Linked DNA regions of Salipiger abyssi. The protein of the gene in region 1 interacts with the protein of each later gene in a pairwise test. Links are inferred from orthologs where the notes say so. Each region holds a gene or a part of one and is shown on either strand. Other genes may lie near its edges. The genes, in order: dnaQ and dnaE.

Evidence for each region.
Region 2: the proteins of dnaQ (region 1) and dnaE interact in binary tests that used the Escherichia coli proteins (3 or more experiments, as listed by UniProt). The link is inferred for Salipiger abyssi from one-to-one orthologs.

What each region holds. Positions count from the first base shown.
Region 1 is NZ_CP015093.1:1,666,914-1,676,226, forward strand. The notes cover bases 3,269-6,268. They hold dnaQ (DNA polymerase III subunit epsilon), read left to right. Parts: upstream 3,269-4,423; coding sequence 4,424-5,113; downstream 5,114-6,268. Other genes in these bases: Ga0080574_RS11635 (shikimate dehydrogenase), read left to right, coding at 3,269-3,844; coaE (dephospho-CoA kinase), read left to right, coding at 3,841-4,431; secB (protein-export chaperone SecB), read right to left, coding at 5,118-5,621; Ga0080574_RS11655 (FxsA family protein), read right to left, coding at 5,676-6,185. Also shown: tRNA uridine-5-carboxymethylaminomethyl(34) synthesis GTPase MnmE, read right to left, coding at 1-593; transcription termination factor Rho, read right to left, coding at 613-1,884; Ga0080574_RS11630 (Maf family protein), read left to right, coding at 2,415-3,014; more of Ga0080574_RS11635, read left to right, coding at 3,011-3,268; Ga0080574_RS11660 (Tim44/TimA family putative adaptor protein), read left to right, coding at 6,289-6,948; mltA (murein transglycosylase A), read left to right, coding at 6,948-7,991; Ga0080574_RS11670 (Smr/MutS family protein), read left to right, coding at 7,988-8,590; idi (isopentenyl-diphosphate Delta-isomerase), read right to left, coding at 8,632-9,150; Ga0080574_RS11680 (c-type cytochrome), read left to right, coding at 9,288-9,313. UniProt on the Escherichia coli protein: DNA polymerase III is a complex, multichain enzyme responsible for most of the replicative synthesis in bacteria. The epsilon subunit contain the editing function and is a proofreading 3'-5' exonuclease.
Region 2 is NZ_CP015093.1:2,632,513-2,642,965, reverse strand. Bases 2,533-6,672 are described here. They hold dnaE (DNA polymerase III subunit alpha), read left to right. Parts: upstream 2,533-2,911; coding sequence 2,912-6,472; downstream 6,473-6,672. Other genes in these bases: Ga0080574_RS16360 (SlyX family protein), read right to left, coding at 6,518-6,672; Ga0080574_RS16370 (alpha/beta hydrolase), read right to left, coding at 2,533-2,724. Also shown: xdhB (xanthine dehydrogenase molybdopterin binding subunit), read right to left, coding at 1-141; xdhA (xanthine dehydrogenase small subunit), read right to left, coding at 138-1,520; more of Ga0080574_RS16370, read right to left, coding at 1,711-2,532; more of Ga0080574_RS16360, read right to left, coding at 6,673-6,724; hisS (histidine--tRNA ligase), read left to right, coding at 6,908-8,527; Ga0080574_RS16350 (ATP phosphoribosyltransferase regulatory subunit), read left to right, coding at 8,518-9,606; hisG (ATP phosphoribosyltransferase), read left to right, coding at 9,603-10,295. UniProt on the Escherichia coli protein: DNA polymerase III is a complex, multichain enzyme responsible for most of the replicative synthesis in bacteria. This DNA polymerase also exhibits 3' to 5' exonuclease activity. The alpha chain is the DNA polymerase catalytic subunit.

The DNA.
Region 1 (9,313 bases):
TCCAGCGACCCGGAGACCAGAGTGATCAACTCCGCAACCCGGTCCGACACATCGACGGGAACCTCTTCGTCAGCGAAATCAATCGTGACCTCCAGCAGAGACGCCGCTTCGATGAGATCCCGCCGCCAGATCTCCACGGTTTTTCCCAGTGCACCGCCAAAGACGCGCAACGCCTGTCGCCTTTGGCTCTCCGTTTCAGATTCGATGAGATCTGCCAAGGCCTCGACCTGCGTCAGATCCAGACGGTCGTTCTCCAGGGCCCGGCGGGTAAACTCACCCGGCTCTGCAAGGCGAAGCCCCGCCATCTTCTCCAGCGCTCGCAAAACAGCACGCTGGATGGCAACGCTGCCATGCAGATGAAATTCCGCGACCGTCTCGCCGGTAAAACTTGCGCCGTCCTCGAACAGCAGCAGCAACGCCTCGTCGAGAACCTGCCCCTCCGCATCCCGCAACCGCCGCAGCACAGCCTGGCGCGGCGCCGGCAAAGTTCCGGCAAGACGCGACGCCGCGTCCCAGGCTTTCGTCCCGGAAACGCGGATCACTGTCACGCCGGCCTTTCCCGGCGCGCTCGCAAGGGCAAAGATGGTGTCCAAACCTGCCTCCCGGCCGGTCCTAGCTGTTCATCGAGTCGAAGAATTCCGAGTTCGTCTTGGTCTGCTTGAGCTTCGACAGCAGGAATTCGATGGCATCCGTGGTGCCCATCGGATTCAGGATCCGCCGCAGCACAAAGGTCTTTTGCAGATCAATCTTGTCGACCAGAAGGTCTTCCTTCCGCGTACCCGACTTCAGAATGTCGATCGCCGGGAAGACCCGCTTGTCCGCAACCTTCCGATCCAGCACGATCTCGGAGTTGCCGGTGCCCTTGAATTCCTCAAAGATCACCTCATCCATGCGCGATCCGGTGTCGATCAGCGCCGTTGCGATGATCGTCAGAGATCCGCCCTCTTCGATATTCCGCGCCGCGCCGAAGAACCGCTTCGGTCGTTGCAAGGCGTTGGCATCCACACCACCGGTCAGCACCTTCCCCGAGGACGGCACAACTGTGTTGAATGCTCTACCAAGTCTGGTGATCGAGTCCAGAAGGATCACAACATCTCGCTTGTGTTCCACCAGACGTTTGGCTTTCTCGATGACCATTTCCGAAACCGCAACATGCCGCGTCGCCGGTTCGTCAAAGGTAGAGGAAATCACCTCCCCCTTCACCGAGCGCTGCATATCCGTCACCTCTTCCGGCCGCTCGTCGATCAGCAGCACGATCAGATAGCACTCCGGATGGTTCTTTTCGATGCTCGTCGCGATATTCTGGAGCAGCACCGTCTTACCGGTCCGCGGCGGCGCCACGATGAGCGAGCGCTGGCCCTTGCCGATGGGCGAGACCAGGTCGATGATCCGGGCCGAGCGGTCCTTGATCGTCGGATCCTCGATCTCCATCGTCAGCCGTTCGTCCGGATAGAGCGGCGTCAGGTTGTCGAAGGCGATCTTGTGCCGCGCGCGCTCCGGATCCTCGAAATTGATCTTGGTGACATCCACCAGCGCGAAATAGCGCTCCTCGCCATCGGGCGCGCGGATCTCGCCCTCCACCGTGTCGCCGGTGCGCAGCGAGTATTTCCGGATCATGTCCGGCGAGACATAGATATCGTCGGGACCGGGCAGATAGTTCGCTTCCGGCGAGCGCAGGAAACCGAACCCGTCCTGAAGCACCTCGAGCACACCATCGCCAAAGATCTGCCAGTCCTCATCCGCGCGTTCGCGCAGGATCTGGAACATCATCTCGCCCTTGCGCATGGTCGAGGCGTTCTCGATCTCGAGCTCCTCGGCCATGGCGAGCAGATCTTTGGGGCTCTTCGCCTTCAGGTCGGAGAGGTTGAGCTTCTCGATGCTCATCATGAATCCTTCCGGGCCGGTCATACGGCCCCGTATCTGTCGGTCTCTGGGAAAATCACACCCGGACGGGTATCGCAAAGGGAGGTAATGCGCTCCGTCTCCCGAGTCAATCTTTCTCGCACATGGCCGCCCGTGGGGGTTCGAAACCAATCTTTAAGAGAAAAGAGAAAAGATGATTTTGAGATTAGGAACCCATGCCACCGGTGGATTATTCGCTTATGCGCGTCTTGTCCCAAGGACACAGAGCTGTGGGCAATTCTGTGCGTAGCGACGCCTTGTTCTTAACATTCTCTAAAATTAATAATTTAATTTCAGTGGATTGACGCGTATTCTTATCCCCTGAATAACCCTTGGACAGTTGGCGTCTGCGAAAGCTCATCCTCAGCACAAAGTTATCCTTCCCCACAACCGAACGACTCGGTCCGGCGCGTCGTGAACTGTGCCGGTTTTCCCCCGGCTTGCATGTCGGAGCGATTTTCCCCAGAACGCTCCCCTGACAAGGCCCCTTAGATTTCGACAGGTTTTTCCACATGGCCCCGCCGTTCATTTTGGCGTCCGGCTCGCAGATCCGGGCAGAGATGCTGCAAAACGCCGCCGTGCCCTTCCGAATCGAGAGGCCGCGCGTCGACGAAGCTGCGCTGCGCGACTCGCTCGCCCAGGAAGGTGCCGGGCCGCGCGACATGGCCGATGCCCTGGCCGAATTCAAAGCCCGCCGCGTTTCGCAGCGCCATCCCGAGGCGTTCGTTCTGGGCTGTGACCAGATCCTCGCGCTCGGTACCGAGATCTTTACCAAACCCGAAACCCCGGAGGACGCACGCGCTCAGCTCGTGCGTCTGCGCGGTCAGCGGCATCAGTTGTTTTCCGGCGCGGTGATCTATCAGGCCGGCGAACCGCTCTGGCGCCATGTCGGTACCGCGCGGCTGGTCATGCGGGACTTCTCGGAGGCCTATCTCGACGATTATCTCGCGCGGAACTGGGAGAGCGTCCGTCACTCCGTCGGCGGTTACAAGCTCGAGGAAGAGGGGGTTCGCCTCTTTGCGCGTATAGAGGGCGATCACTTCACAATTCTCGGATTGCCGCTGCTCGAACTGCTTGCCTTTCTTTCGGTCCGGGGGATCATCGCCGCATGACTGTCGCACGTATACCGCTCGCCGGCGTGATTGGATCGCCGGTTGCACATTCCCGCTCGCCGCTGCTGCATGGCCATTGGCTGCGCCGATACGGGCTGCCCGGCCACTACATTCCCATGGAAATCGCGCCGGACAGGCTCGAAGCCGCCATGCGCATGCTCCCCGATCTTGGCTTTGTCGGGGTCAATGTAACCATTCCCTATAAGGAAAAGATGATGGAGATCGCCGATCTGGTCTCCGACCGGGCCACGCTGATCGGTGCGGCAAATACCATCATCTTCCGCCAGGACGGGCGCATTCACGCCGACAACACCGATGGCTACGGCTTCATCGAAAACCTGCGCCAGGGCGCGCCCGACTGGGATCCGAAAGCCGGCCCCGCCATGCTCTTCGGTGCCGGTGGCGCCGCGCGGGCGGTGGTCGCTTCGCTGCTCGAGGTCGGTGTGCCGGAAATCCGCGTCAGCAACCGCACACGTCTGCGCGCGGAGAAGCTGCGCGAGGATTTCGGCTCGCGGATCACCGTGGTGGAATGGGTGCAGGCAGGCAACGCGCTGGAAGAGGCGGCGCTGGTGGTGAACTCGACCTCGCTTGGCATGACCGGCAAGCCCGAACTGCGGGTTCCGCTCGACGGGTTGCGGTCGGGCACAGTTGTGAGTGATCTCGTTTATGTGCCGCTGCAAACCCGGCTGTTGCGCGTCGCGGAGGAAAAGGGCTGCACCTGCGTGGATGGTCTGGGCATGCTGATCCATCAGGCTGTGCCCGGCTTCGAACGCTGGTTCGGCCAGCGCCCCGAGGTCGATGACGAGACCCGCGCCGCGGTCATGCCATGAGTTTTCGTCTCGGCCTCACCGGCTCCATCGGTATGGGCAAATCCACCACCGCCGCGATGTTTGCAGAACGGGGATGCGCGCTCTGGGATGCGGATGCGGCAGTGCATCGGCTTTATGCCAAGGGCGGTGCGGCGGTTGCCCCGTTGCAGGAGACGTTTCCGAAGGCCATCGAGGACGGCGCGGTCTCGCGCGATCGGCTGCGCGAGATCATCGCCGCCGATCCCGACGCCCTGCCCCGGATCGAGGCCATCGTGCACCCGCTGGTGCGTCAGGACCGCGAGATATTTGCCGCCAACCATACCGACAGGATCGTCGTCTTCGACATTCCGTTGCTGTTCGAAACCGGTGGAGAGGCGGAGATGGACGCTGTCGCATGTGTCACGATTCCAGCCCAATTGCAGCGCGAGCGGGTGCTTGCGCGCGGCACGATGAGCGCGGAGGATCTTGATCGTATCCTGGCGCGGCAGATGCCGAGTGACGAAAAATGCGCCCGCGCCGATTATGTGATCGTCACCGATACGCTTGAGCATGCCGGCGCGCAGGTGCAGTCTGTTCTGGAAGATATCGAAAGGCGGCGCCATGCGTGAGATCGTGCTCGACACCGAAACCACCGGCTTCGAACCGGAACAGGGTGATCGCATCGTTGAGATCGGTGCGGTCGAGCTTTTTAATCACGTCCCCACCGGCAACACCTATCACCAATATATCAATCCCGAACGCTCGATGCCGCAGGAGGCATTTCAGGTGCACGGGCTGGGCGATGATTTCCTGCGCGACAAGCCGGTCTTTGCCAAGATCGTCGATGAGTTCCGCAGCTTCATCGGCGACGCCAAGCTGGTGATCCACAACGCCGCTTTCGACGTGAAATTCCTCAATGCCGAGCTGCGCTGGTCGGGCCGCCCGCTCCTGCCGCGCGACTGCGCCATCGACACGCTGGACATCGCCCGGCGCAAATTCCCAGGCTCTCCCGCCTCGCTGGATGCGCTTTGCCGCCGCTTCGGTATCGACAACTCGTCGCGGACATTGCACGGCGCGCTTCTCGATAGTGAAATCCTGGCGGAAGTCTATCTTGAGCTGATCGGCGGCAAGCAGCCCGATCTCGTGCTGACGCCGCAGCGGCAGAATAGCAGCGGTGCGGATATGTCGGAGGACTGGCGCCCGACCCGTCGTCCGGTGCCGCTGCCGCCCCGGATCACGGAAGAAGAAAAGGCGGCTCACGCCGCCTTTGTCGAAAAGCTCGGGGAAAACGCGCTCTGGACGCGCGGCTGAGCGCTCAGGCGTCGAGCTTCTGCTCGCCGCTTGCTGCGGCCTGCTGCCGACGTGCCAGCTCGTTGCGGTAGAGCGCGACGAAGTCGATCATTTCGAGGTTCAGCGGCGGGAAGCCACCGTCACGAGTGATGTCGGAGATGATGCGGCGCGCGAAGGGGAAAATCATACGCGGGCATTCGATCAGCAAGAAGGGATGCATCTGCTCGTCCGGCACGTTTTCGATGTGGAACACCCCGGCGTAATCCATTTCGAGCAGGAACAGCGTGGTGTCGGTGTCTTTGCCCTTGGATTCGACCTTGAGCTTCATGACCACTTCATACTGGTGTTCGGTGCTGCGCTTCTTGGCGTCGAGATTGACCTGAACCTGTACGTCGGGCTGAACCTCGCCCGCGCTGCCCTTCTGGGCGAGGATGTTCTCAAAGGACAGATCCCGCACGAACTGTGCGAGAACGTTCATCTTGACGGGCGCCGGCGCCTCGTTCGCGCCGTTCTGAGGGGTTTCTGCCATGGTGTCTCTCCTGAAACGAGGTTTGCCCTGCAATAGCAGGCAGGGCTGCGCGCCTCAATGCCTCGTCCAGCCGGAACCGGGATGGTTGGGCCGTTTGTCCTGGGGAATTTCGGTATATTCCCCTTCGATCACGTCGCCGGGTCCGGCTCCGCGCGGATCGCGCCGCATGTCGTCGGGCCGCGGCTGCGGGCCGCGGCTGCCCATCTCAAACCGCGCCACGGTGACGCGGCGCGACAAATAGCGCATCAGGGCGACGCGCACCGGCGGCGAGAGCAAGGCAAAGCCGACCGCATCGGTGAAAAACCCCGGCGTCAGCAGCAGCGCGCCCGCCAGAAGGATCATCGCGCCATGCGCAAGCGGTGCGCTCGGGTCTTCCAGACGGGAAAAAGAGCCCTGCAAATCGCTCATTGCCCGCAATCCCTGCGACCGCACCAGCCAGGTGCCGAGCATCGCCGTCAGCACCACGATGGCCAGTGTCGGCCAAAGCCCGATCAGCCCACCGACCTGGATGAACAGCGCGATTTCAACGATTGGCACCAGCAGGAATGCCAGAAAAAGCCACATGATGGGTCTCCCTTGCGTCCGGGCGCCGGTAGACTTGCCGGAACCCAGCACTTACATAGGGATGCAACAAGAGAACTTCCACGTTTCTGCGCATGAGGTGCCGATGAACACGCCGATCGTCCAGCTGCTGGTCCTTGCCGGGATCGCGATTTTCCTGATCCTGCGGTTGCGCAGCGTGCTGGGAACGCGCGACGGGTTCGAAAAACCGCCGGTTCCCGCACCGGGCAAGCGCGAGGAGGCCAAGCGTGAATTCGAGGTCATCGAGGGCGGCCCGGATCGCGACATCATTGACCACGTGCCCGAGGGCAGCGATGCCGCCGAAGCGCTGGCCAAGATGAAGCGGGCCGAGCCCTCTTTCAATGTCGGGGAGTTCCTCTCCGGCGCGCGCGGCGCCTATGAAATGATCCTCATGGGGTTCGACAATGGCGAGATCGAGGATCTCAAACCCTTCCTGTCGGATGAAATCTACGAGACCTTCGCGCAGGTCATCCAGGCCCGCGCCGATCAAGGTCTGACCATCGAGGCGGAATTTGTCGGCGTGCGCGAGATGACCTTGGCCGATGCAAGCTTTGACGATGACAGCAAGCTGGCCGAGATCACGGTGAAATATGTCGGCGAGCTGACCTCGGTGGTGAAAAATGCCGAGGGCGAGATCGTCGAGGGCAGCGCCACTGCGGTCAAGCGCCAGAAGGACGTCTGGACCTATGCCCGCAACATGGGCAGCGACGATCCGAACTGGCAGCTGGTCGCGACCGACGAATAATGCGGCGGGCCATCCGTGCCGCGCTTGTGGCGGGCATGACACTGGCAGGCACCATGAGCGCGGCGGACACCGAAACCACCTACGAGATCCTCGACTTCGCCGATCTGGACGGCTGGGCCGAGGACGATCACGCCGCCGCGCTTTCGGTGTTTCTCGAGACCTGCGGCGATCTGCGCGAACCGGATTGGGTCAGCCTCTGCGCTGTTGCACGTGAAACATCGGATGCCCGCGATTTCTTTGAGCTTTTCTTTCGCCCCGTGCAGATCGGAGATGGCGGCGAAGGCCTGTTCACCGGCTATTTCGAGCCCGAGCTCGACGGCGCGCTGAGCCCCGGGCCACGCTACCGTTATCCGATCTACCGTATGCCGCCCGAAGCGCAGGGCACCGGCCCCTGGCTCAGCCGGCGTGATATTCTGAACTCCGGGGTGATGTCGGGGCGCGGTCTGGAAATTGCCTGGGTCGACGATCCGGTAGAACTGTTCTTTCTGCAAATCCAGGGTTCGGGGCGTATCCGCCTGCCTGACGGGCGGCATATCCGCGTCGGCTATGGCGGTGCCAACGGCCATCCCTATCGCTCCGTCGGGCAGGAGCTGGTGCGGCGCGGCACCTTCAACGCGCATCAGGTGTCGGCGCAGCGCATCAAGTCCTGGGTCCGGAGCAACCCGTTCGACGGGCAGGAGCTGCTCTATCACAATCCGTCCTACGTGTTCTTTCGCGAAGTAAGCGAGGTGCCCGCTGAAAAAGGCCCGCTCGGCGCGATGAACCGCTCGATCACCGCCATGCGGTCCATTGCCGTCGATCCGTCTTTCACCCCGCTCGGGGCGCCGGTCTGGATCGAGAAGGACGGCGCCTCGCCTCTGCGGCGGCTGATGATCGCGCAGGATACCGGCTCGGCGATCAAGGGGGCGCAGCGTGCCGATATCTTCTTTGGCACCGGCGATGAGGCCGGGCGCTTGGCGGGGCAGCTGAAGGATCCCGGCCGGCTGGTGGTGTTCCTGCCGATCCAGCGCGCCTATGCACTACTGCCGGAATCGGTGTTATGAGCCGGCGCCGTCTGCGGCCCGAAGAGCTGGAGCTGTGGCAGCAGGTGGCGAAAACCGCCGAGCGTCTGCCGGGCCAAGCTGCCAAACGGCCCGCGCCTGTGGCACCGAAAGCGTCAGAAACCAGCCCGGGTAAACCTCCTCCTGTCCCGTCCGATCCGTTTCCAACGTTCGGTCTTGGCAGCGGCGCCAAAGCACCGCCGGAATCGCATGATTTCCTCGGCACCACCTCCGACCGGCTGTCGCGAGATCCTGTGCGCATGGATTCCAAGGCGTTTACCCGGATGAAACGCGGCAAGCTGGTGCCCGAGGCGCGGCTCGACCTGCACGGGATGACGCTGGACCAGGCGCATCCCGAGCTGGTCCGCTTCGTACTTACGTCGCAGACGCGCGGGCTGCGTCTGGTGCTGGTGATCACCGGCAAGGGCCTGCGCGAAGATCCGCACGATCCGATGCCGCGCCGACGGGGCGTGCTCAAGACGCAGGTGCCGCAATGGCTGCGCATGCCGCCGGTGGCGCAGGCGGTGCTCCAGATTTCCGAGGCGCATGGCAAGCATGGCGGGTCCGGCGCCTATTACGTTTATCTCCGCCGCCGCCGCTGAAATGCCGTAGGGTGGGCAATTTGCCCACCGCTTGTCCAGCATTACCGCGACAGGATCTGGTTCGCATAATCGCGCAGATAAATCCGTAACCAGGGGGTGAAGCGCTTGGGGGACTCCTCGGTCTGCCGCGCCAGCGTCTCCAGATCGACCCAGGCAAACTCCATGACTTCCGCGGGATTAGGGTCGATTTTCATTCCTTCCGGCGCCTCGCCGACAAACAGGTCCACAAGCTCGTGCTCAATCATGCCGCCGCCCACGCCGGCACGATATTCCACCTGCCCGCGCGGGGTGAGCGCGAGGCCGGTAATCCCCAGCTCCTCCGCCAGCCGCCGCGTGGCGCAATCGGCGGGGCTCTCGTCCCAATGCGGATGCGTGCAGCAGGTATTCGCCCAGAGCCCGGGCGTGTGATACTTGCCGAGCGCCCGGCGCTGGATCAGCAGCCGGTTGCCGCGCAGCACAAAAACCGACACGGCCTTGTGGCGCAGGCCGCGCAGATGCACCTCGATCTTGTCGACCGGTGTCAGGGATCCATCGACCCAGGCGGGAATGGTGTTGTCCATGGCGCCTGTTTCCTCTTGCGGCGCGCAAGGGTCAAGCACCCTTGGCATATGGTCGCATATGCAGCCCGGGACTATTGTTGATTTCATCACCGTTGGGCTAGGTTCCGCATCGGATACGCGTCACGGGAGACAAAATCATGAAATTCAAGATAGCCACGGCAAT
Region 2 (10,453 bases), 970 kb from region 1 along the record:
GATATGGCCCGCCGCGATCTCCGAGAGGCCAAAGGCCAGATGCAGGCAGCCCGGCGGCACCGGGATATCGTCGATATAGCGCGCCTTGCCGGTCACATGCAGCGGCGCCGCGTCATGCGGCAGGGGTTTGGTGACGCTCATGGCCGCACCTCGCGCACATTGGTGGCGGCACCGAGATCTTCGAGCAGATAGCGGGTGAGCATGTTGCGCGCCGCCAGCAGGCGGTACTCGGAACTTGCCCGCATGTCGGACATCGGCTGGAAATCCGCCTCCCAGCCGTCCCAGGCGGCGACCACCGCCTCGTCATTCCAGGGCTTGCCGACAAGCGCGGCCTCCACCGCCTCGGCACGTTTCGGAATGCCCGCCATGCCGCCGAAGGCGATGCGCGCGCCGGTGACCGTGCCGTCCTCCACCTGGATATTGAAGGCGCCGCAGACCGCCGAAATATCCTGATCGAAGCGTTTCGACAGCTTGTAGACCCGCAGCCGGTCGGGCTGGCGCGGGATCTCGATCGTCTCGACGAATTCGCCGGGGTAGCGGTCCTGCTTGCCGTAATCGAGAAAGAAATGCTCCATCGCCATTTCGCGCCTTGTGTCGCGGTAGCGCAGATGCAGCCTTGCCCCCAGCGCGATCAGCACCGGCGGGTTGTCCCCGATGGGCGAACCGTTGGCGATATTCCCGCCGATGGTCGCCGCCGCCCGTACCTGGCCGGAGCCGTAGCGGCGCAGCATCTCGGCATAGCTCGGGAAATGCACGCGCATCAGGTCGAGCACGCGGTCCATGGTCACGCCCGCGCCGATGCGGATCGCCTCGTCGGTGACCTCGATCTCCTGAAGATCGCGACAGCGGTTGAGAAAGATCACCTCCGGCAGATCGCGCAGCTGCTTGGTGACCCAGAGCCCCACATCCGTCGCCCCCGCCACCAGCGTGGCGTTGGGGTGGCGCGCGGCGAGCTCGGCCAGCTCGTCAGCGCTGTCGGGCACATGCGCGGTCATGTCCCGCGACGAGACCGTCCCGGCGACCTCGGGCAGCGCGCCCTCGTCCATCCAGCCCGGCACCGGCGCCTCTGCGGCGGCCTCGGCGGCGCGCACGATGGGCGCGTAGCCGGTGCAGCGGCAGAGATTGCCCGACAGCGCGTCGTCATAGTCGGTATCGCCCCTGAGATGGGCATTGGCCATCGAGACCACGAAGCCCGGCGTGCAGAAGCCGCATTGCGAGCCGTGATGGCTGACCATGGCCTCCTGCACCGGGTGCATCTCGCCGCCCGGGCCCGAGATCCCCTCGACCGTGCGCAGTGCCTTGCCGTGGAGCTGCGGCAGGAAGAGGATGCAGGCATTGACCGCGCGGCTGCCGCGCGCATCGCTCACCATCACGGTGCAGGCGCCGCAATCGCCCTCGTTGCAGCCCTCTTTCGTTCCTGTCAGCCCGCGCTCTTCGCGCAGCCAGTCGAGCGCCGTGCGCGTCGGCGAGACCCCGCGCAGCTCGACTCTTTCCCCGTTCAGAAGAAAGGAGATATCCATATATACAGACCTGCCGCCTTACCCGTCCTTTTGCTGCGCGCCCCCGATGCGGCGTAGAAAGCGCGCGGACTATCCCTGTGCCGTACTACGCTAGGGGGCGGGTTTCGGGCTTGGCAAGAAGAAAATGCTTATTTCCGAGGCAGCACGGCCCTCTGCGCCGCCAAACCGGGCAGCCCCCTGTGGCACGCAATCAGGACGAGTCCTGCACGCCCTGCGGGTCGGCGCAGTCGTCGCCGTCGGGCCCGGAGAACCCCGCGCTCAGGAACTCCGTGATCGCCGTGATCGGCGCGTTCATGTTCAGGATCGAATTGTGATCGCCCTGCTCGAAAATATCGACCTGCGCATCCGGCCAGATCCGGCCCAGCGCGTCGAGATCCTTGACCGGAGCGGCGTAATCGTGCCGCGCATGCACCGCCAGGAGCTTTTCGCCACGCCGCGCCGCTAGCGGCTGCCAGGGCAGATCGACCGGATAGGGCGCCCCCAGACGGCTGACCGCCTGCACGAACCGGTCGAGACAGCCATTGGCGATGCCGTATTGCGTGCCGCCCAGCCGGATCAGCTTGTGCAACTCGATGGGTGTGGAAACGAAGACGACCCGGGGGCTGGTGATCCCCTCGTCCAGCGCGAACAGCAGACCGTTGGCGCTGACGCAATGGCCAAGCATGCCGTCATAGGGGCCCAGTGTCTCGGCACAATGCCGGATCGCGCGGGTGACCGTGGCCATGCTGCACATCCTGCGCACCGGATCGAGATGACCGGGCAGGATCAGCGCATCGACCTCGGCGCCGGCATTGCGCAATGTCCGCGCAAGCCGAGCGAATTGCCGGACACTGCCGTCATGACCATGCACCAGCAGCACGCGCCCGCGTCGCACGCCTTGCGGCTGGTGACGGATCACCGCCACATCGGGCGCCGCCTGAAGAAAGCTGACACCGCGCCGCGTGCGGCGCTGCACCGGGCCAACGAAATTGCTGGATTTGAGATAGCGCCGCGCCAGCAGCGCCGCTGTGATGGCAGGTGCCACCCGCGACGCGAGCAGCAGCACATTGTGACGTCCGGACTTGAGCAGCGACAGAAGGCGCGAGCGCGGCGGGCGCGTATCGATATCGAAGCCGAACGCATCCTCGGCGGCGGAGGGGGCATTGCCCGCATCCGCTCCCATCGTCTCGCCCGACATTGGCCGGTTGTTCGCAACATGGTTCATCTCGGATCCCGCCGCGCACGCCTCGCACGGTCGCTCTATTGCCTCAGCTGCCGTTTGTGGAGCGCGAAATCGGTCAAAATTGGGCAGCATTGTTTCTGAAACATGGATTTTGCCCGGTGCTTGGCGCCGCCCGCTCCGCCGCAACAGGAGGCTTTCGCCCGTCGCGCCCGCACCATAATGTGTCTGCATGGCAGATCCCCGATTCATTCACCTCCGCGTCCACACCGAATATTCCCTGCTCGAAGGCGCCGTCCGGCTGAAAAAGCTGCCGGGGCTCTGCGAGACCATGGGCATGCCCGCCGTGGCGGTGACCGACACCAACAACCTGTTCTCGGCGCTGGAGTTTTCCGTGACCGCCAGCGGCGCGGGGGTGCAGCCGATCATCGGCTGTCAGGTCGATCTGCAATATGTGCAGCCGGTTCCGGGCGAACGGCCCAGGCCGCCCGCCCCCGTCGTGCTTCTGGCGCAGAACGAGCGCGGCTATGAAAACCTGATGAAGCTCAATTCCTGCCTCTATCTGCGCCATGACGGCCAGCAGGAGCATGTGACGCTGGAGGAGCTGGAACAATACGGCGCCGGGCTGATCTGCCTTTCCGGCGGCCCGGACGGGCCGGTCGGGCGGCTCTTGCGGGAAAACCACCGCGCCGCGGCGCAGACGCTGATGACGAGGCTGCACCAGATCTATGACGACCGGCTCTATGTCGAGCTGCAACGCCATCCCGGCGAGGACGGGCTGCCCGAGGCGGAACGGCTGACCGAGCGCGGCCATGTGGAGATGGCCTATGAGATGGGGCTGCCGCTGGTTGCCACCAACGATGTGTATTTCCCGAAATCCGACATGTACGAGGCGCATGACGCGCTGATCTGCATCTCCGAGGGCGCCTATGTCGACCAGCAGGAACCGCGCCGCCGGCTGACCGCGCAGCATTACCTCAAGACCCCGCAGGAGATGGCGACGCTGTTTGCCGATCTGCCCGAGGCGATCGAGAACACCGTCGAGATCGCCAAGCGCTGCGCCTTCATGACCTACAAGCGCGCCCCGATCCTGCCGAAATTCGCCGATGACGAGGTCGAGGAGCTGCGGCGCCAGGCCAATGAGGGCCTGCAAAAGCGCCTGGCGGTGATCCCGCACGCGGTCAGCCCCGAGGACTACCAGAAGCGGCTCGATTTCGAACTGGGCATCATCGAGGGCATGGGCTTTCCCGGCTACTTTCTGATCGTGGCAGACTTCATCAAATGGGCCAAGGAGCACGATATCCCCGTCGGGCCGGGCCGGGGCTCGGGCGCCGGCTCTCTGGTGGCCTATGCGCTTACCATCACCGACCTCGACCCGCTGCGCTATTCGCTGCTCTTCGAGCGCTTCCTCAACCCCGAACGGGTCTCGATGCCCGACTTCGACATCGACTTCTGCATGGACCGCCGCGAAGAGGTGATCCGCTACGTTCAGCAGAAATACGGTCATGACAAGGTGGCGCAGATCATCACCTTCGGCGCGCTGCTGTCGAAGGCGGCGGTGCGCGATGTGGGCCGGGTGTTGCAGATGCCCTATGGCCAGGTCGACCGGCTGTCGAAGATGATCCCGGTGGAGGGGGTGAAACCCGTCTCCATCGAGAAGGCGCTTCAGGACGAGCCGCGCCTGCGCGAGGAGGCGCGCAACGAGGAGGTGGTCGACCGGCTGCTGACCTATGGCCAGCAGGTGGAGGGGCTTCTCCGCAACGCCTCGACCCACGCCGCCGGGGTGGTGATCGCCGACCGCCCGACAGACGAGCTGGTGCCGCTCTATCAGGATCCGCGCTCGGACATGCCGGCCACCCAGTTCAACATGAAATGGGTGGAACAGGCAGGGCTGGTGAAGTTCGACTTCCTCGGCCTCAAGACGCTGACGGTGATCCAGAACGCGGTGAACCTGATCCTCAAGGACGGGCGGCCCATCCATGTGGCCGCCGACGGCACGGAGCTTTACCAGCCCGCCGAGGGCGGCGAGAACCAGATGAACCTCATCCCGCTGGACGATGAGAAGACCTACAAGCTCTACGCCGATGCCAAGACCGTCGCGGTGTTCCAGGTGGAAAGTACCGGCATGATGGATGCGCTCAAGCGCATGAAGCCCACCTGTATCGAGGATATCGTGGCGCTCGTGGCGCTTTACCGTCCGGGCCCGATGGAAAACATCCCGGTCTATTGCGAGGTCAAGAACGGCCTGCGCGAGATCACCTCGGTGCACCCGTCGATCGACCATATCCTTGCCGAGACCCAGGGCATCATCGTCTATCAGGAACAGGTGATGCAGATCGCCCAGGAAATGGCGGGATACAGCCTCGGCGGCGCCGACCTGCTGCGCCGCGCCATGGGCAAGAAGATCAAGGAGGCCATGGACGCCGAGCGGCCGAAATTCGAAAAGGGCGCGGCGGAGAACGGCGTCGAGAAGAAGAAGGCGACCGAGGTCTTCGACCTGCTGGAGAAATTCGCCAATTACGGCTTCAACAAATCCCACGCCGCCGCCTATGCGGTGGTGAGCTACCAGACGGCGTGGCTCAAGGCCAACCACCCGGTGGAGTTCATGGCCGGGGTGATGAACTGCGATATCCATCTCACCGACAAGCTCGCGACCTATTTCTACGAGCTGAAGAAGGGGCTGAAGCTGGGCTATACGCCGCCCTGCGTGAACCGCAGCCAGGCGATGTTCGACGTGGCCGACCAGAAGCTGGTCTATGCGCTGGGGGCACTGAAGAATGTCGGCGTCGAGGCGATGCAGCTGGTGGTGGCCGGGCGGCAGGATCCGGATGCGGGCGTCACGGCATCAAACGGCGAGGCCCTGGATCAAGTCCGGGGCGGGCGTGAGAAACCTTTCGTCAATCTCTACGATTTCGCCCGGCGGGTGGACCTGAAGCGGGTCGGCAAGCGGCCGCTGGAGATGCTGGCCCGCGCCGGCGCCTTCGACCAGCTCGACCGCAACCGGCGGCGGGTCTTCGAGAGTCTCGATGCGCTGGTCGCCTATTCGGCGGCGGTGCATGAGCAGAAGGGCAGCGCGCAGGTCTCGCTCTTTGGTGAGGCCGGCGACGATCTGCCCGAGCCGCGCCTGTCGCCGGTGCCCGACTGGCTGCCGGCAGAGCGGCTGAGCGAGGAATTCAAGGCCATCGGCTTCTACCTTTCGGGCCATCCGCTCGACGATTACATGCCGGCGCTGAAACGGCGCGACGTGATGACGCTGGACGATGTCGAGGAGAGGGCCCGCGGCGGCGCCTGCATCGCCAAGCTGGCGGGCGTGGTGGCCGGGCGGCAGGAGCGCAAATCGGCGCGCGGCAACCGCTTTGCCTTTGCCCAGCTTTCCGATCCGACCGGCGCCTATGAGGTGACGATCTTTTCCGAGACGCTGGAGAAATCCCGCGACATGCTGGAGACCGGCGCCAAGGTGGTGGTGACCGTCGAGGCGACGCTGGAATCCGATCAGCTCAAGCTTCTGGCGCGCAGTTTCGGGCCGGTCGAGCATGTGGTCGCCGATGCCGGCGCCTCGGGGCTGCGGATCTTCATCGAGGAGCCGGGCACGGTGGCGCAGGTCGCCTCGGTGCTGAGCCGCGCCTCCGAGCAGATGCCCAAGGCCGGGCGCGGGCCGATCCGGCTGTGCCTGACGGCGGCGGGGCTGCCGGGCGAGGTGGAGATGGATCTCAAGCAGGAGTTCCCGGTGACGCCGGAGATCAAGGGGGCGGTGAAATCGCTCGACGGAGTGCTGGCGGTGGAGGATTTCTGAGCCGGCCTCCTCGGCCCCTTGCGGCGCCTCCTCGGAGCGTCGCGCTCAGTAATGCGGCGGGCGCTCGTCGCCCATCACCACCCCGCCGGTGCCCTCGTCCTGCCGCGCCGCCTCGCGCTCCATGAGCAGCGCCACGCGGCGGGTGAGCAGCGCGATCTCCTGATCCTGACGTGCGACGGTATCGGAGAGATCCTCGACCACGCGCTGCAGATGCGCGATGCGTTCCTCGAGAGCGGCGGTATCGGCGGGCATGGGCAGGCTCCTCTGGGCGGGGGTCTTGTGCGCGAGAGATAGGCGGCGCGGCGCGGGATGTCCACGGCGGGACCGTTTGGAGTATTTGCGGAAAGATGAAAGCCCGGAGCGCGGCGCTCGCTTGCTCCTTTGCGCCTGAGGGGCTAAGGGAGGCGCGCAATCTGGAGGAGCCCGGAGCCCGCCATGGCCAAAGTGAAAAAAGCCCCCCGCCCCAAGGCGCAGACGCCGAAGGGATTCCGCGATTATTTCGGATCGGAAGTGAGCGAGCGCGCCGAGATGCTGCGCGCCATCGCCGGGGTCTATCATCGCTACGGCTTCGAGGCGCTGGAATCGAGCGCGGTGGAGACGGTCGAGGCGCTCGGCAAGTTCCTGCCCGATGTGGACCGCCCGAACGAGGGGGTCTTTGCCTGGCAGGACGAGGACGAGGGCTGGGTGGCGCTGCGCTATGACCTCACCGCGCCGCTGGCGCGGGTCTATGCCCAGCACCGCAACGATCTGCCGACGCCCTATCGGCGCTATGCCATGGGGCCGGTCTGGCGCAACGAAAAGCCCGGGCCCGGACGGTTCCGGCAGTTCTATCAATGCGACGCCGATACGGTGGGCACCGGCTCAGTGGCCGCCGATGCCGAGATCTGCGCGATGCTGGCGGACACGCTGGAAGTGGTCGGCATTCCGCGCGGCGATTATCTGGTGCGGGTCAACAACCGCAAGGTGTTGAACGGAATTCTCGAAGCGGCTGGCCTTGATGGTCAAGACAAGGCACATGAGCGTGGAATTGTTCTCCGAGCGATTGATAAGTTGGATCGCCTGGGTAAGGATGGCGTTGCAGCCCTGCTCGGAAAAGGGCGACAAGACAATAGTGGTGATTTTACTAGCGGCGCAAACCTGAGCGCTGACCAAGCAGAAATTATCATGCGATTCGTCAATGCTAGCGAGAATATTACCCAAAAACTCAATGAAATCGCAGGCGAGTCTTTTGGACTTTCCATAAAAGTCTTTGAAGACGCTGCTCAAAAACCAAGTGAAGGCTCATTCGAACCTGCCGGAAATTCTCTCGACGCGCTTGAATACGAGGTATGGAACGGCGCTGTGCTCGACTATCTTTCTGAACTGGTGGAAGATTCGAAAGTCGGACAAGAAGGTGTCGATGAACTTCGACAAATCGAGAATCTACTCGCGGCACAAGGGTACTTCGCAGATCGCATTCGGCTAGATCCCTCGGTCGTACGCGGCCTCGGCTATTACACCGGGCCGGTCTTTGAGGCAGAGCTGACCTTCGAGATCCTCGACGAGAAGGGCCGCAAGCGGCAGTTCGGCTCGGTCGCCGGCGGCGGGCGTTATGACGATCTGGTCAAGCGCTTCACCGGTCAGGCGGTGCCGGCGACCGGCGTTTCCATCGGCGTCGACCGGCTGCTTGCCGCGCTGCGCGAGAAGGGCCGCATCGGCGGCAGCGTGCAGGGGCCGGTGGTGGTGACGGTCATGGACCGCGACCGTATGGCCGATTACCAGACCATGGTGGCCGAGCTGCGCAATGCCGGCATCCGCGCCGAGGTCTATCTCGGCAATCCGAAGAATTTCGGCAACCAGCTCAAATATGCCGACAAGCGCAACTCGCCCGTCGCGGTGATCGAGGGCGGCGACGAGAAGGCCAATGGCGTGGTGCAGATCAAGGACCTGATCCTCGGCGCCAAGCTGGCGCAGGAGGCGACGCTCGAGGAATGGAAGGAGCGGCCCAGCCAGTACGAGGTGCCGCGCGGCGAGCTGGTCGCCAAGGTCAAAGAGATCCTGAGCCAATGGGCGTGAGCATCGCAGAGGAACGCGCCGAGGCGGTGCGGCTGCGTGCCCGCTTTGTCGAGGCCGGCGCCAAAAACGTGGATTGCGCCATCCTGCAACCCGCCGAGACCCTGCTCGATCTCTATGGCGAGGATATCCGCGCCCGCGCCTATGTCACCCAGGATCCGGCGCGCGGCGAGGTGATGCTGCGCCCGGATTTCACCGTGCCGGTGGTACAGATGCATATGCAGAGCGGCGCCGCGCCCTCGCGCTACACCTATTGCGGAGAGGTGTTCCGGCGGCAGGAAGAGCACCCCGAGCGCGCCTCGGAATATTTCCAGGTGGGGTACGAGCTCTTTGCGGATGAGGCGCCGGCGCAGGCGGATGCCGAGGTGTTCGCGCTCTTTGCCGAGACGCTGGCGCCCTTTGGGCTGCGCGCGGTGACTGGCGATATCGGGATTCTCACCGCCGCCGTGGCGGGGTTGAAGACATCCGAGCGGCGCCGGGACGCGCTGATGCGGCATATCTGGCGCCCGCGCCGGTTCCGCGCCCTGCTCGACCGCTATTCCGGCCGCACCCCGCCGCCACCCGCGCGCAAGGCGCTCTTGGAGGCGCAGGATGCCATGGCCGGGGCCGGGCCGATGATCGGCATGCGCTCGGAGGCGGAGATCGCCGCGCGCATCGAAGCGCTGCGCGCCGATGCCGCCGAGGGGCCGCTCTGCGACAGCCAGGTGCAGCTGATCGACACGCTGCTGGCGGTGCGCGAGACCTGCCCCTATGCGCTGGAGCATCTGCACGACATCGCTGTCGACCTGCCCGGGCTGCTGCCGGCGGTCGAGCGCTTCGCGCGGCGCTGCGACGCGCTGGCGGCGCGCGGCATCGACGTGGAGGCGCTGGAATTCGAGGCGAGCTACGGGCGCACCTCGATGGAATATTACGACGGCTTCGTCTTCGGTTTCCTGGCGCCGCAGCGCCCGGATCTGCCGCCCATCGCCACGGGCGGGCGCTATGACGCGCTGACCGCGCGGCTGGGACAGGGCCGCGCCGCGCCGGCGGTGGGCGGGGTGATCCGCCCCGGCCTGCTGCTGCAACTGGAGGGTGGGGCATGAGCATCAAGCTGGGCGTGCCCTCCAAGGGACGGCTGATGGAAAAGACCTTCGACTGGTTCGGCGCGCGCGGCGTGCGCCTCAGCCGGACCGGCTCGGAGCGGGAATATTCCGGCGCCGTCGAGGGCGTCGGCGGGGTCGATCTGGTGCTGCTCTCGGCGGGCGAGATCCCGCGTGAGCTAGCGGCGGGACGGCTGCATCTGGGGGTGACCGGCACCGATCTCATTCACGAGAAGCTGGTGCAGTGGGACCAGAAGGTCGAGCCGCTGGCGGAGCTGGGCTTCGGCCAGGCGGATCTGATCGTCGCGGTGCCCGCCTGCTGGGTCGATGTCACCACGCTCGACGATCTCGACGCGGCGGCGGCGGCGTTCCGCGCCGCGCACGGGTTCCGGATGCGGATCGCCACGAAATACCACCGGCTGGTGCGCGATTACCTGCGCCGGGGCGGCGTGGCGGATTACCAGTTGGTGGACAGCCAGGGCGCCACCGAGGGCACGGTGAAGAACCTCACCGCCGAGGCCATCGCCGACATCACCTCGACCGGCGAGACGCTGCGCGCGAACCATCTCAAGGTGCTGGAGGAAGAGCCGGTGCTGCGCAGCCAGGCGACGCTGTTCCGCAGCCGCGCGGCGCGGCTGGAGGATGGCGACCGGCAGGTGCTGCGCGGGCTCACCGAGACGCTGGGAGTCTGAGCAGAGCTCCGCGCTTTGGACGGGTGACGGTGGGTTGGAACCCCACCCTGCGGTCGAGCATGACGGGAGCCGCGCCATCGCCGGCCCGGGGGTTGGCGATCTGACTGAAGGACCTCTCGATTTATCCCTGCCAAGTCCGAATGACCTCAACACGAAGC